DNA from 4 places in the Alteromonas sp. K632G genome. Region 3 is predicted to be linked to each of the others. Evidence: predicted binding sites of a transcription regulator. Region 3 holds the regulator's gene; each other region holds the start of a gene.
What was found. Region 3 encodes sigma-54, which starts transcription at its own class of promoters, with help from an activator protein. Its sites were predicted from a motif close to GTTGGCACGNNNNTNGNNT; they were not measured.
Positions count from the first base shown of each region.

Region 1 (3,198 bases), on a different contig from region 3:
CTACAAGGCGTTGCGCGAGGGGCTTGGCGCTCTTTTTTGCTATAGAAGTTTTTGAAATAGCAGTTTTTTGACTAGAAGTGCTATGAGCAGAAGCATCATCCTCAGACGCATAAATCGGCGATATAAGTGAGGCAAGCGTAGGGGATGAAACATATTCATAAACGCCATCTGTCATTAGAATAAGGGTATCGCCTGCTTTTAGCGGGACCGCGAGGTAATCAATGTCGACATTCGCATGCACACCCAGCGCATTAGCGAGATAAGACTCATGCTGTGAGTGGTCTACTCGATGAGATTGGGTAAGGACTTGTATCCTATCGTCAGAATACAAACAGACTCTAGCATCACCAACATGGAATATATGTGCCGTATCGCCTTTAACGATAACTGCAGAAAAAGTGCATACATAGCCCTTATCAGGGGTATAGCAAAAAGGGCTTTGCTGGGTTTTGGTATATAAAGTGGCATTAATACTTTGTATAACGGTTTTAGCGCTTTGCACCACTCCCCAGGTTTCAGGGGTACAAAAGTATTGTTTTATGAAATCTTTAATTGCTAAATCACTGGCTATTTGGCTAACCGTGCTGCTACTTATGCCATCGGCAAGTGCAAAGGCGGCGCCTTTTAATGTTAAAGCTGGGTCGTTACTAGCTGGAATAAACGCATCGCAAGCGTCTTGATTTATTGGCTTAACGCCGGCGCTACTGCATTCGCTATAGTGAAGTGATAAGGATTGAATCTGCATATTAAAAAAGCCCGATACAGAGGAAACGTACCGGGCTTGCTAACTTATACTGTAGCGGCTTTTGCTGGCGCTTTTTCAGCAACAGCAATTTTACGCTTAGGTGCAGTTTTAACGTGTGTGCTGTAAATCGTTAAACCTGTAAACGCTAAACCACCAACAAGGTTACCTAGCGCTGTTGGAATTTCATTCCACACGAAGTAATCCATGATAGAAAACTCACCACCCATGATAAGACCGAATGGGAATAAGAACATGTTTACAACAGAGTGTTCAAAACCCATGAAAAAGAACAGCATGATAGGCATCCACATGGCCAATACTTTACCGCTCACATGAGTAGAGATCATCGCGCCAACTACACCCAGTGATACCATCCAGTTACACAACATGCCGCGAATAAAAATAGTAAACCAACCGGCAGTACCATGTTCTGCGTAACCTAATGTTCTCGCTTCACCGATACTAGCTACTTTAGCAGCAATAGCACCACCATCTACGTTGTAACCCATGGTGAAAATAAAAGACATCATAAAGGCAACAGTCAGTGCGCCACCAAAGTTACCTAAAAATACTAAGCCCCAGTTACGTAAAATTTGTTTAGGGGTAACACCCGGTCGCTTAGCAAGCCAAGCAAGTGGGGTTAATACAAATACACCCGTTAATAGGTCGAAGCCCATTAAATACAGCATACAAAACCCCACCGGGAACAAAACGGCCCCCAGTAAGAAGATGCCGGTTTGCACCGCAATCGTAATAGCAAATACAGCCGCTAACGCTAATATTGCGCCAGCCATAAATGCGCGGATTAGCGTATCTCGTGTAGACATGTAAATTTTAGATTCACCGGCATCTACCATTTTCGTAGCAAACTCGGCGGGAAGTAAATAAGCCATAATTAATCACCCTGATTTGTAATTTATTTAAAATAACGAGCCACATCACTGCTTTCATCGATAGAACAAACGAACAAAAAAAAACGTCCACACCATTCCCTGTTTCCAAAGAAGGTTGTGGACGTCTTTATCCAATTCGATAGATTGTGTTAGTCAGTTTACAAACCGACTCGTACTGTTAAAAGATTAGCGAAAATAGTGCCAAAAAAGCATTTTAATAATAACTTCAATTAAATCATTGGGTTATTCTTATTTAGTTACACTAATAAATGATTGGAGTGATCAGCTTTAAACCACAATGGTGCAAATGAAGTGCTAGGGTGCACCGAATTGGTGGTTAATAAACCAAAAAATTCCACCTCACACTTTTTATTATTGACTGACTCTAGCGTTATATGGCTTTGGTTTGCTTTAAGTCTTTTTTTAACGCGACAAGTGTATCTTTCATTGCTCGTTCTTTTTGACTTCGGCTATCGCGACTTTCATCTGTAGCACTTTGATATAGTGCATGTTCAAAATCTTGGGTGAGCGAGTTAAATAGCGAGGCCGCGTTTGTTGGTAAAAAGGGTTTCACTTGTTTGAAGTATGCAGTGCTTCCTTTGTTCTCTCGCGCTACCTTAGTAAAATTCGACACCAACTCAACAGCGTTTAAATAAATGTGTTGATGTGCAGGCACGGTCGACTTCTTTCTAAGAGGAAAGAACAGCACAAGCAGAAAAATACTGACTATCCCCAGAAGACTCAAAAAGAAGAACGTCATTTTCTGAGAGGTTAAATCGCCAAGAAGCTTTTTTAATAAATCAGTTTGAGTTTGATTATCAAAACCCAGAACTAATCTACTCCACTGATAATCAAGTTGGCGAAACCATCCTCTGATAGATAAAAACAGTTCAGCTGAATTTAAATTCTTAAACATACCTTCACTGCGAGTTTCATTAAAATCGGCTAACGCTTGTTCTAATCCAAAGGTAATGCGTGATGGTGCCACCATACTAGTAGGATCGTACGAGACCCAAACGCCGTCTATTAATGCTTCTACCCAAGCGTGGGCATCGTACTGGCGAACTTGTATTACGTTGTCACTTAATAATTCGCCACCTTGATAGCCTGTCACCATACGAGCAGGAATGCCCGCAACCCGAAGGGCAAACACCATGGCGCTGGCATAGTGAGCACAAAAACCCGCCTTTGCTTCGAACATAAAGGTGTCGATGGGCGAGTTCGGCATAGCGTCAGGTTGTAAGGTGTAACTAAATCCGTTGGTTTTAAAGTGGCGTAGAATGTCATCGGCAATACTTCGCTCACTGTGCGCATTTGCTTTTAGCTGCTTTACCCACGCTTGAGTACGTACGTTGCTGTCCATGGGGTATTGAATATTAAGTTGATAATCAAAGTCATATATCTCACTAACACGTGGCGTTTCTGGATAATAAGTTAAATAGAACGCGCGTTTGCCAACAATTGGACGCGCTGCACGTAATGCATAATTGAACTGACGCCGCATCTCAGGATTGTCTAAATTTGTGTTTTCAGCCGACACATCAAGAGAATACAGCCAGC
Region 1 covers NZ_JAGGDM010000026.1:28,217-31,414, reverse strand. Annotated here, with positions in the region: gene J5X92_RS19540 (protein kinase) at 1-745, opposite strand, end outside; gene J5X92_RS19535 (formate/nitrite transporter family protein) at 790-1,638, opposite strand; gene J5X92_RS19530 (DUF3488 and transglutaminase-like domain-containing protein) at 2,030-3,198, opposite strand, start outside.
Region 1: J5X92_RS19535 (formate/nitrite transporter family protein) is a predicted target of sigma-54. The motif match lies at 1,826-1,844, and genes of this name have one in related genera.

Region 2 (3,198 bases), on a different contig from region 3:
GGGTATCGGGTGTTGTGGTTAATGAGCAGAGTGTACAAAACATGACGATCACCGTTGAAAATCAATACGGTGAAGTAATTAAGACCATTGATGCTGGCACACAAGCCGCTGGCAACATTCAATTTGAATGGGATGGCAAGGATACCCAAGGCAACGATATGCCAGCGGGTGACTACGTAATCAGCGCTACAGGCGAATTAAACGGTGAAGGCGTTCAATTGAATACAGCCATTAACCGTCATGTAGGAAGTGTTAGTTTGGCCGGCAGTGGTCAGGGCGTAATTTTAAATTTAGATGGCGAAGTCAGCATTAGTCTTGATGACGTTATTCAAATCGGCAGTTAGCAGGAGAAAGAAGCATGTCTTTTAATATTGCACTAAGTGGCGTAGCTGCCGCACAAAAAGATTTAGATGTAACCGCGAATAACATCGCAAACGTAAATACGGTTGGCTTTAAAGAGTCTCGCGCTGAATTCGGCGACGTGTACGCCACATCACTATTGGCTGGAAGTAAAACCAAAGTGGGCGACGGTGTTTTGACACAAGATGTGGCCCAGCAGTTTTCGCAAGGTAGCTTGCAGTTCACCAATACTGCACTTGATTTGGCGATTACTGGGAATGGTTTCTTTGCCACCGTGCCTGATGAAACCTCACGAGACTTTTCGTTTACCCGTGCTGGTCAGTTCAAGTTAGATGATGACAATTATGTGGTTAACAGTAACGGCGACTTACTTTTAGGTTTCCCCGTTAACTCAGACTCTACTAGTTCATCCGTTGCATTGAGTACTACAGAGCCAGTGCAAATCCCAGATTCATCAGGTTCTCCAGCACAAACCTCAGAAGTTGATATCCGTATGAACTTACCTGCAGGTGATCAAGGGTTAGATCCAGCTGCATTTGACCCACAAGATCCACTTACCTACAACGCGGCAACCTCGGTAACGGTTTATGATTCACTAGGCGACAGCCACGTGATGACGTATTACTTCGTTAAAGATGTGGCGGCAGACAATGAATGGTATGTGGCAACAGCGGTAGACGATCAACTTACTGATTTAGTGAACTCTACAGGTACTGATTCCGACCCTACTACAGCGGTAAACTCGTTGGGTACTAACACAGGTAACGGTGTTACAGCAGCTAAACTTGTGTTTTCTCAAGGTGGTGACTTTATTGGAATTGAATCACCAGATGGCATTCAAACTACCGATTATAAATTAACGACTGAAGCGCTTGGTTCTGCATTATCAAACGGTGCGGATGCGACTCAACAAATAGGGATCGATTTTAACTTAGACCCTGCAAATGCTACCACGGTGGAACCTACGCAATACGCATCAGCATTCGAAGTGACGTCATTAGAGCAAGATGGTTTGCCTGTTGGTCGTTTGACGGGTATTGATATTGGCCCAGACGGCTTGGTTCGAGCGACGTTCTCAAACGGTACGTCAGAACCTATCGTACGTGTGGCCTTAGTGAGATTTGCTAATGAGCAGGGCTTAACGCAGCAAAGCAGCACTGAGTGGAAAGAAAGTATCCTATCTGGTGAAGCATTGGCGGGTGAAGCGACGACGGGGACTTTCGGTGAAATTAACTCATCAGCCCTTGAACAAGCCAACGTTAACCTAACCACTGAGCTCATCGATATGATTATTGCACAGCGGAACTTCCAGGCTAACTCTCGAGCACTCGAAGTGAATAACTCGCTTAACCAGACTATCCTGAACATCCGATAAACATTGACGTTTAACTAGCAAAAACCGCAACTTTAGTTGCGGTTTTTTTGTATCCACTTCTATTTGTGCATGTTGGCACTGGGATTGCAAAACCTGTATATGGTTTAACCAGAGTCAAAAGTCAGTCATGGACAAACTTCTCTACATTGCTGCCAGTGGTGCATCTCAAGACCTTTTAGGTACTGGGCTTCGTGCCAATAACTTGGCTAACGCGCAAACAACTGGGTTTAGAGCTCAGTTAGAACAGGCAAGGTCAATGCCTGCCTACGGCGAAGGTTTGCCGTCTCGCGTTTTTTCAATGACCGAAAGTCCGTCAAACAACTATGAATCAGGTCCTATGATTCAAACGGGTCGTGATTTAGACGTTGCGATACAAGGCGATGGCTGGTTTGCCGTTCAAGATGACAATGGGCAAGAAGCCTATTCTCGTGACGGTAACTTTAAGCTGGGTGACGACGGTATTTTGACAGATGTGCACAATCGCCCCGTTTTAGGCGATAACGGTCCAATTTTCCTTCCTGTGCCGCTAGATAATTTAGATATCGGTATGGACGGCACCTTGTCAATGAGACAGCTTGGCGCGCCAGAAAATGTAATTGAAGATGTTGGCCGGTTGAAACTGGTTAAGCCGAACTATGCCGATATGGAACGAGGCACTGATGGTTTATTTAGAATGGAAGATGGCACGATAGCCCCAGCAAGTGCTGGTGTGAAAGTAATGTCTGGCATGTTGGAAGGCTCGAACGTGAATGCCGTTGACGAAATGGTCAATATGATAAGCCTTCAGCGCCACTATGAGCTTCAAGTGAAGATGATGAAGCAAGCTGATGAGCTAGATGCTCGCGGCAACCAATTACTGCGCATTCTATAGAATAGTTAACAATTTTGTTATACGAACTTTAAAGGTTAGGAGGTTGCCATGCACCCAGCATTGTGGATAAGTAAAACAGGTCTTGATGCCGCACAAACAGATGTCGCGGTGGTATCGAACAACCTGGCTAACGCATCAACGGTAGGCTTTAAAAAAGACAGAGCAATTTTTGAAGATTTGCTTTATCAGAATATAAACCAACCTGGTGGCCGCTCATCAGCTGATACCGAATTACCTTCTGGCCTTATGTTAGGTTCTGGTTCAAAGGTGGTATCAACACAAAAAGCACATACCCAAGGCAACTTGCTAACCACGGATAATGCGTTAGATATGTCTATTCAGGGGCGCGGTTATTTTGAAATATTGCAGCCTGACGGCACCATTGCCTACTCAAGAAATGGTCAGTTTTCAATGAACGATCAAGGTCAGATAGTAACTTCTGGCGCGGGTTTTTTACTCCAACCTGAAGTGGCAATTCCAGAGGACGCGCAGCAAATTACCATTTCACAAGACGGTGAAATCAGCGTGTCAATTCGTGGTCAAGCCGAGCCGCAAGTGCTTGGGCAAATGAACCTATCAGACTTCATTAACC
Region 2 covers NZ_JAGGDM010000001.1:156,044-159,241, forward strand. Annotated here, with positions in the region: gene flgD (flagellar hook assembly protein FlgD) at 1-344, shown strand, start outside; gene flgE (flagellar hook protein FlgE) at 359-1,735, shown strand; gene J5X92_RS00640 (flagellar basal body rod protein FlgF) at 1,863-2,606, shown strand; gene flgG (flagellar basal-body rod protein FlgG) at 2,655-3,198, shown strand, end outside.
Region 2: J5X92_RS00640 (flagellar basal body rod protein FlgF) is a predicted target of sigma-54. The motif match lies at 1,807-1,825, and genes of this name have one in related genera.

Region 3 (3,198 bases):
GGATTTTTGGGTAGGTTTCTTACATCGATACTTACCGCAACTTGGTCATATTCATCAACCACGGTATGGGTCAGAGTAGGGAGAAGGTTAACCGGAATATTATCTACGCAATAGTAACCTAAATCTTCAAGGGCACGTAGCGCAACTGATTTTCCTGAACCGGATCGACCACTGATAATAATCAGTTTCACCTGCATTTCTCCCTTTTAAAATATGGTGCAGTGCTTTTTTAGCTTAAAGCCGTAATGATGTCATCACTGGTGGAGGCCCGCCTAATGGCTTTCACCGTTTCTTTATCACTTAGCTTACCCGCCACGGTAGCGAGTGTTTGTAAGTGACCTTCTGTTTTCTCTTCTGGCACTAATAGGGCAAAGAATATATCTACGGGCTGATCGTCAAGCGCATCAAAATCGATGGCAGGGTTGCTGGTTACAATAATGGCGATAACGTGTTCTAAGCCCGGTAATCGACCGTGGGGCAGAGCAATACCATTGCCAATACCCGTACTCCCCATTCGTTCACGGGTTAGTAGACTATTTAATACACTAGCCTGATCGATGTCGGGATTATTTTTAGCAGCAATGTCGCTAATAATCTCTAGAATACGTTTTTTACTGTTACATTGAACCGCACACTCGGTGCGGTCCAAACTTACTATGGCTTGAATTTCCATACTAATATTTAGTGCTTTTTCAGCTTTTCCTTATGCTTGATAACTTGCCTGTCGAGTTTGTCGATCATGCTGTCTATCGCCGCATACATGTCTGTATTATGAGATGAAGCAAACACTTCTGCGCCGCTAAGGTGCATGGTGGCTTCGGCTTTTTGATTGAGTTTTTCGACGTTCAGGATGACATGCACATTAGATATGTGATCAAAGTGACGCTCTAGTTTGCTGAACTTAGTATCGACATAGCTACGCAAAGAATCAGTAATTTCGACATGATGACCGGTAAGGTTGATTTGCATATTTCGTCTTCCTTAAATTATCAAGGCCTTTAAATAAGGCTTTTGCGTTGGTTTGACGGCGGAATCGATAACGATTCCCGGTATTTTGCTATTGTTCGCCGGGCTACTTTAATGCCTTGTTCGGCCAACAATTGAGCAATCTTGCTATCGCTTAATGGCTTGCTGGGCGTTTCCGCTGCCACAAGCTTTTTAATTAGTGCGCGAATAGCGGTAGATGAACACTCACCACCAGATTCCGTTGCTACATGGCTAGAGAAGAAATATTTCAACTCGAAAATGCCACGAGGGGTATGCATATACTTTTGCGTGGTGACTCGTGAAATGGTGGATTCATGCATATCTACCATTTCTGCGACATCATTTAGCACCATTGGTTTCATCATTTCTGGGCCGTGCTCGAAAAAGCCCATTTGTTGCTGCACAATACAGTTTGCTACTTTCATCAAGGTGTCGTTTCTTGACTCAAGGCTTTTTATAAACCACTTGGCTTCTTGCATATGCGAGCGAATAAATTGCGAATCGCTGCTGTTTTTAGAGCGTCGGCTCATGGCAGCGTATTGTTGATTTACGCTTAATTTTGGCAAGCTGTCGGGATTAAGTTCTACTACCCAACGGCCATTCTTTTTGTTTACCGAAACATCAGGAATAACGTATTCGGGTTCTTTAGTAATTAATGCACTGCCAGGACGAGGATTCAACGTTTGCAATAAGCGCATGGCTTCGCGAAGTTGATCTTCTTTCAAACGACTCTTGCGCATTAACGTACGGTAATCTTTGCTGCTCAGCAGGTCTGAGTACTCATTAATAAGCTGTCTGGCTTCGGTAAGCCATGGCGTATCGTCTGAGAACTGGCGAAGCTGCACGAGCAAACATTCTTGCGGTGTACGTGAACCTGAACCAATAGGGTCGAACATTTGAATACGTTTTAGTACACATTCAACTTCGTCCATTTCTACCAACTCTTCAACATCGTCAGAGTTTACCGATTCTAAAATCTGTTCAATGGGTACGTTAAGGTAACCAGATTCATCAATTGAGTCGATAATGGCGGTAGCAATGGCGCGGTCTGTATCTGAAAACGGGGTTAAGCGCATCTGCCAAAGCAAATGGTCTTGAATATTGTCGGTGGTTTCACCCTGAAACAATTGGTCGTCATCATTATTCGATGGGCCAGGAGCGGGGGCAGAAGAGGCCGAGTAATACTCATCCCATGTGCTGTCGATTGGCAACTCGTCGGGAAGATCGTTCTTTTCAAGCGCGTCACCAGCTTCTAATGAATCGCTAGAAGCAGTAGGAGCAGCTTCTACAGAAGGGTCGTCGCCGTCCATGTTGTTTTTCTCAACAGGGTGGTCATCACCGCCTTCTTCAACTTCTAAAAGAGGGTTTGAGTCAAGTGCTTCCTGAATCTCTTGTTGCAGGTCGAGCGTAGACAACTGCAGCAGCTTGATTGCCTGCTGCAACTGCGGTGTCATGGTAAGTTGTTGACTGAACTTTAGCTGTAAAGATGGTTTCATCTACGTCTTATTTTTAAACTCTTGTTGTGAATATACCCGTGCTTAAAACTGAAAATGACAATTCGGTTACAGTAACTATAGCCTGAATTGTTCTCCTAGGTATACATCCCTTACTTTCTGATTACTTAAAACTTGTTCTGCCGTCCCTTGCGCGATGAGTTCGCCTTGGCTCACAATATACGCTTTCTCACACACATCCAGTGTTTCTCTTACGTTGTGATCGGTGATGAGGATTCCAATTCCTCTGTCACGAAGATGTTGAATGATCTTCTTTATATCATTAACCGATATAGGATCAACACCAGCAAATGGCTCATCAAGCAAAATAAATTGCGGATCGGCTGCTAATGCTCGTGCGATTTCTACTCGGCGGCGTTCACCACCGGATAAACTCATACCCGTACTATTACGTATATGGTTGATATTAAATTCATCAAGTAGCGCATCGGCTTCTTGTTCTTGTTCTGATGAACTTAACCCTTTACGGGTTTGCAAGATAGCCATGATGTTCTCAAACACCGTCAATTTTCTAAAAATAGAGGCTTCTTGCGGCAAATACCCAATACCGCGGCGAGCACGTTCGTGCATGGGCTCGTGGGTTAATTCGCTGTCATCAATACTGATTTTGCCCTTATCTAGAGGAACTAAGCCAACAATCATGTAGAAGGTAGTCGTTTTACCGGCACCATTCGGGCCGAGTAATCCAACGATTTGC
Region 3 covers NZ_JAGGDM010000021.1:4,408-7,605, forward strand. Annotated here, with positions in the region: gene rapZ (RNase adapter RapZ) at 1-191, opposite strand, end outside; gene ptsN (PTS IIA-like nitrogen regulatory protein PtsN) at 230-673, opposite strand; gene hpf (ribosome hibernation promoting factor) at 682-969, opposite strand; gene J5X92_RS17835 (RNA polymerase factor sigma-54) at 999-2,483, opposite strand; gene lptB (LPS export ABC transporter ATP-binding protein) at 2,559-3,198, opposite strand, start outside.

Region 4 (3,198 bases), on a different contig from region 3:
AAACTTATTGGTCTTGCCCATTTTAAGCGTCGTGAAGAAGCATGCGAAAGCGTAATGTGGTGCGTAAATCACAATACAAAAGCAGTTAGGTCCGTTCCAATACGTCGTGTGCCTACCTAGTTGTAAGCCTTTTCAATATTAAGCCGCTTTATAGCGGCTTTTTACTTTCTGCATTCAGGCTTTTGGCTTCAGCTTCAATCGCGTTAGCAGCGGGTAGTGATCTGAGCCAATATCAGACAGTTTTCTAATGTCTTCCAGCATAAAATGACTCGAATGAAACACATGGTCCAATGGCCATTTAACTAGCGGGTAGTGGGCGTGAAACGTATTGAAAAATGCACGTCCTATTCTTGGGTCAAGCATACCGCTTATTTTCTTAAATTTTCTGGTAGTAGGCGACCATGCTACATCATTCAAGTCCCCAGCTACTATTATAGGCCCGTCTTTTTTAGCTATTTCATGGCCTACCATAGTAAGTTCGACATCTCTGGGCCTAGCCGTTTTGTTCTCAGTGGGGCTAGGTGGCTTTGGATGAAGGAAGTAAAGCGTCACATCTTGTCCATCCATATCGATAGTGACAAGCATGGAAGGCACATCATCTTCTACTAAATAGTTGAGCTTGGCCGTTTTCAGTGGGTATTTACTGTAAAGATGCATGCCATACAGGTTTTCCAAAGGGCAATGCTGCTGGTGAGGATGAGTTTCGTTTAGTGCCGATAGGGCTATTTCCCAGCGCTTGTTAGATTCAAGAGTAACGACGAAGTCTGGATTGGTGTCACGCACATGCTTTAATAGCTTGTCATAATCTTCATTGGGCATAAAGACATTGCTAGATAAAATACTAATACTCTCACCAGCATCTTGAGAAGATGCTTTAACCACTTCCTTTTTATAAAAGAAGGTATAAGGCAAGATCCAAATAGCTTGGTAAATCGCGCAGGCAATTAATCCAATATAAAGCAATGCGGTGATAAGCGTGTTCAAAGCGGAGAAATCCGATGGATACATAACCCCTCGGGCAATCAACACTATCACCATTAAGCCAAGTAGCTGTAGCCGTGGAAATTCCCATACCCTAACCAACCAATGCTTCGACGGGAGTGAAGGGGCTAAAGTGGCAGCGATAAGCAATATCGCCATGGTGTTCAGTAAAATATTCATTGTCGTTCCTGACTAAGTTGTTTTTTGCTTTGCTGTCTTGCTTGCGAACTCTTTAAACAAGACAAACTCGGCTATTGCTCGATTAATAATAAGTATATTGGTTAACGAATATTCAATTTTCGTTCCGGTTGAGCAAGATGTAAGTAAAAAATGCGCATAGGTCGAAAAGTTTGCAGAGATGTTAACAAGTGATAATTAAAGTGAAAGTGAAGTAAATTGTTATAAATCAGTCGGTTGCTGCGTTGGCTCGAGTTTCGCATTAGCTATTGGGAGTTTCAACAAAGGAGAACTGTTATGAAACGTACATTACTTTCTATACTTGTAGCGACCTCGATGACAACTGCAGCTTTTGCTGGTGACATGGAGACAGATAACAAATGGGAAAAAGGCGCTAAGGATGCGTGGATAGACGGCAAAGCCGAAGCAACACTACTATTCAACGGCAACCTTGATTCATTCGATATCAATACAGACGTAAACAACGGTAACGTTGTTCTGACAGGTAAGGTAGATCATTCAGTTGATAAGAAATTAGCAGAAGAGTTAGTTTCAAATATCGACGGTGTTATGTCAGTAGACAACCAGCTTTCTATTATTGAAGAGAAAGACATGGATAAAATGGCAAGCGACATGTCGGATGACGCTGAATCAGAATATGATGAGCAAACGGGCACGCTTACTGATGCCAAAATTGCTACTGTTATTAAAACTCGCCTATTAATGGATAGCGACATCTCTGGTTTCGATATTGATGTAGATGTTGAAGCCGGTAACGTTACACTAACGGGTAACGTAGACTCAGACGCCGAGCGTCAACTTGCTGTCGAAATAGCGAAAAATGCTTCAGATGTAAAAAATGTTGAAGATAATTTGCAAGTTATTACTGAAACAGCCATGAAACACTAAGCAGTTATTAGTAAGATGAAAGGGGCCAATCGGCCCCTTTTTTAATGTCTATCAAACCCTAGAATTCCATAATAACGCGATATATCGAGTAGTAAAGTGACATTTGCGCTTATTTCAACATGCCGTTTTTTCGCAGCAACATGTAGTATTTTCCCATCCAGTTTACAACTTTTGTCTTACAACCTTTGACGAATTTTCTTTCTAACCCTTGATGCGTATACTCTTCGCGGTAATCAGGTAGCAGTAAGAAATTTGGAACACAATGTGCAATACAAGTTGTAATTAAGTGTTTAAGTTACAACGTGCAGTAGTCATTTAGAACCAACGCGTTCTTACATGGATAATAGCAAGTTAGTATAAAAGGAAGTGAATGATGAAAGTATTAAATTGGTTAGTTTCAGGTGTGTTGATTTCACTGCTTATTGTGCTTGCAGGCGTGTTAACAAACAACATGGCTTATGTGGGTAAAGCGAACGCAGATGATTCAGACAAATCCCACCATGCCTCTATCGTAAAAGTAGAACGCATACTTGCTCAGACCGAGTTCGATGTATCTCAGAAGCGAGATTTATTACGTAAAACACGTATTGAGTTTTACCTTGCAGAAGCAAAGCAGGCGGACTTACGTAATTGGACATTTAAGCGTGATGATTTAATCGACCGCGCAAAGAACATTTTAGTCCATCACCAAACACAGTTTACTTCAACAACTACAGAGTTTGCGAGCATCTAAGCTCGCCAACTCTGCTTCATTTAATCTAGTATTAGTAAGTGGTTTAAAGCCCGCGTTGGGTTTCCAGATAAGTAGCAAAGCTGCCAAGCCAGTGACTTCCCATATAATGCATATCGTTTATCACAGCATCGACTCCCGCTACCTTATGTGATTGTGCTGCACTGTTAATTGCTGCAACACGCTTATCGTCTGACGGCAATGCAGAGGCAATACCTTCAAGCATCCATGCACGACTTAAATTTAAACCATCTAGATGCGCAAGTTTACCATCACTTTTATCCACTACAGTGGCTACGTTTATCCATGAACCATCGCCATCAATAGGAATGCTGGGTAAAAAAGCAGACAGCCATTTTGCATAACGCTCGCTTGAATATACTCGGCGCATCAAGTCAGCT
Region 4 covers NZ_JAGGDM010000011.1:87,630-90,827, reverse strand. Annotated here, with positions in the region: gene J5X92_RS12215 (hypothetical protein) at 1-120, shown strand, start outside; gene J5X92_RS12210 (endonuclease/exonuclease/phosphatase family protein) at 175-1,161, opposite strand; gene J5X92_RS12205 (BON domain-containing protein) at 1,456-2,067, shown strand; gene J5X92_RS12200 (hypothetical protein) at 2,438-2,800, shown strand; gene J5X92_RS12195 (DUF2891 domain-containing protein) at 2,844-3,198, opposite strand, start outside.
Region 4: J5X92_RS12205 (BON domain-containing protein) is a predicted target of sigma-54. The motif match lies at 1,403-1,421, and genes of this name have one in related genera.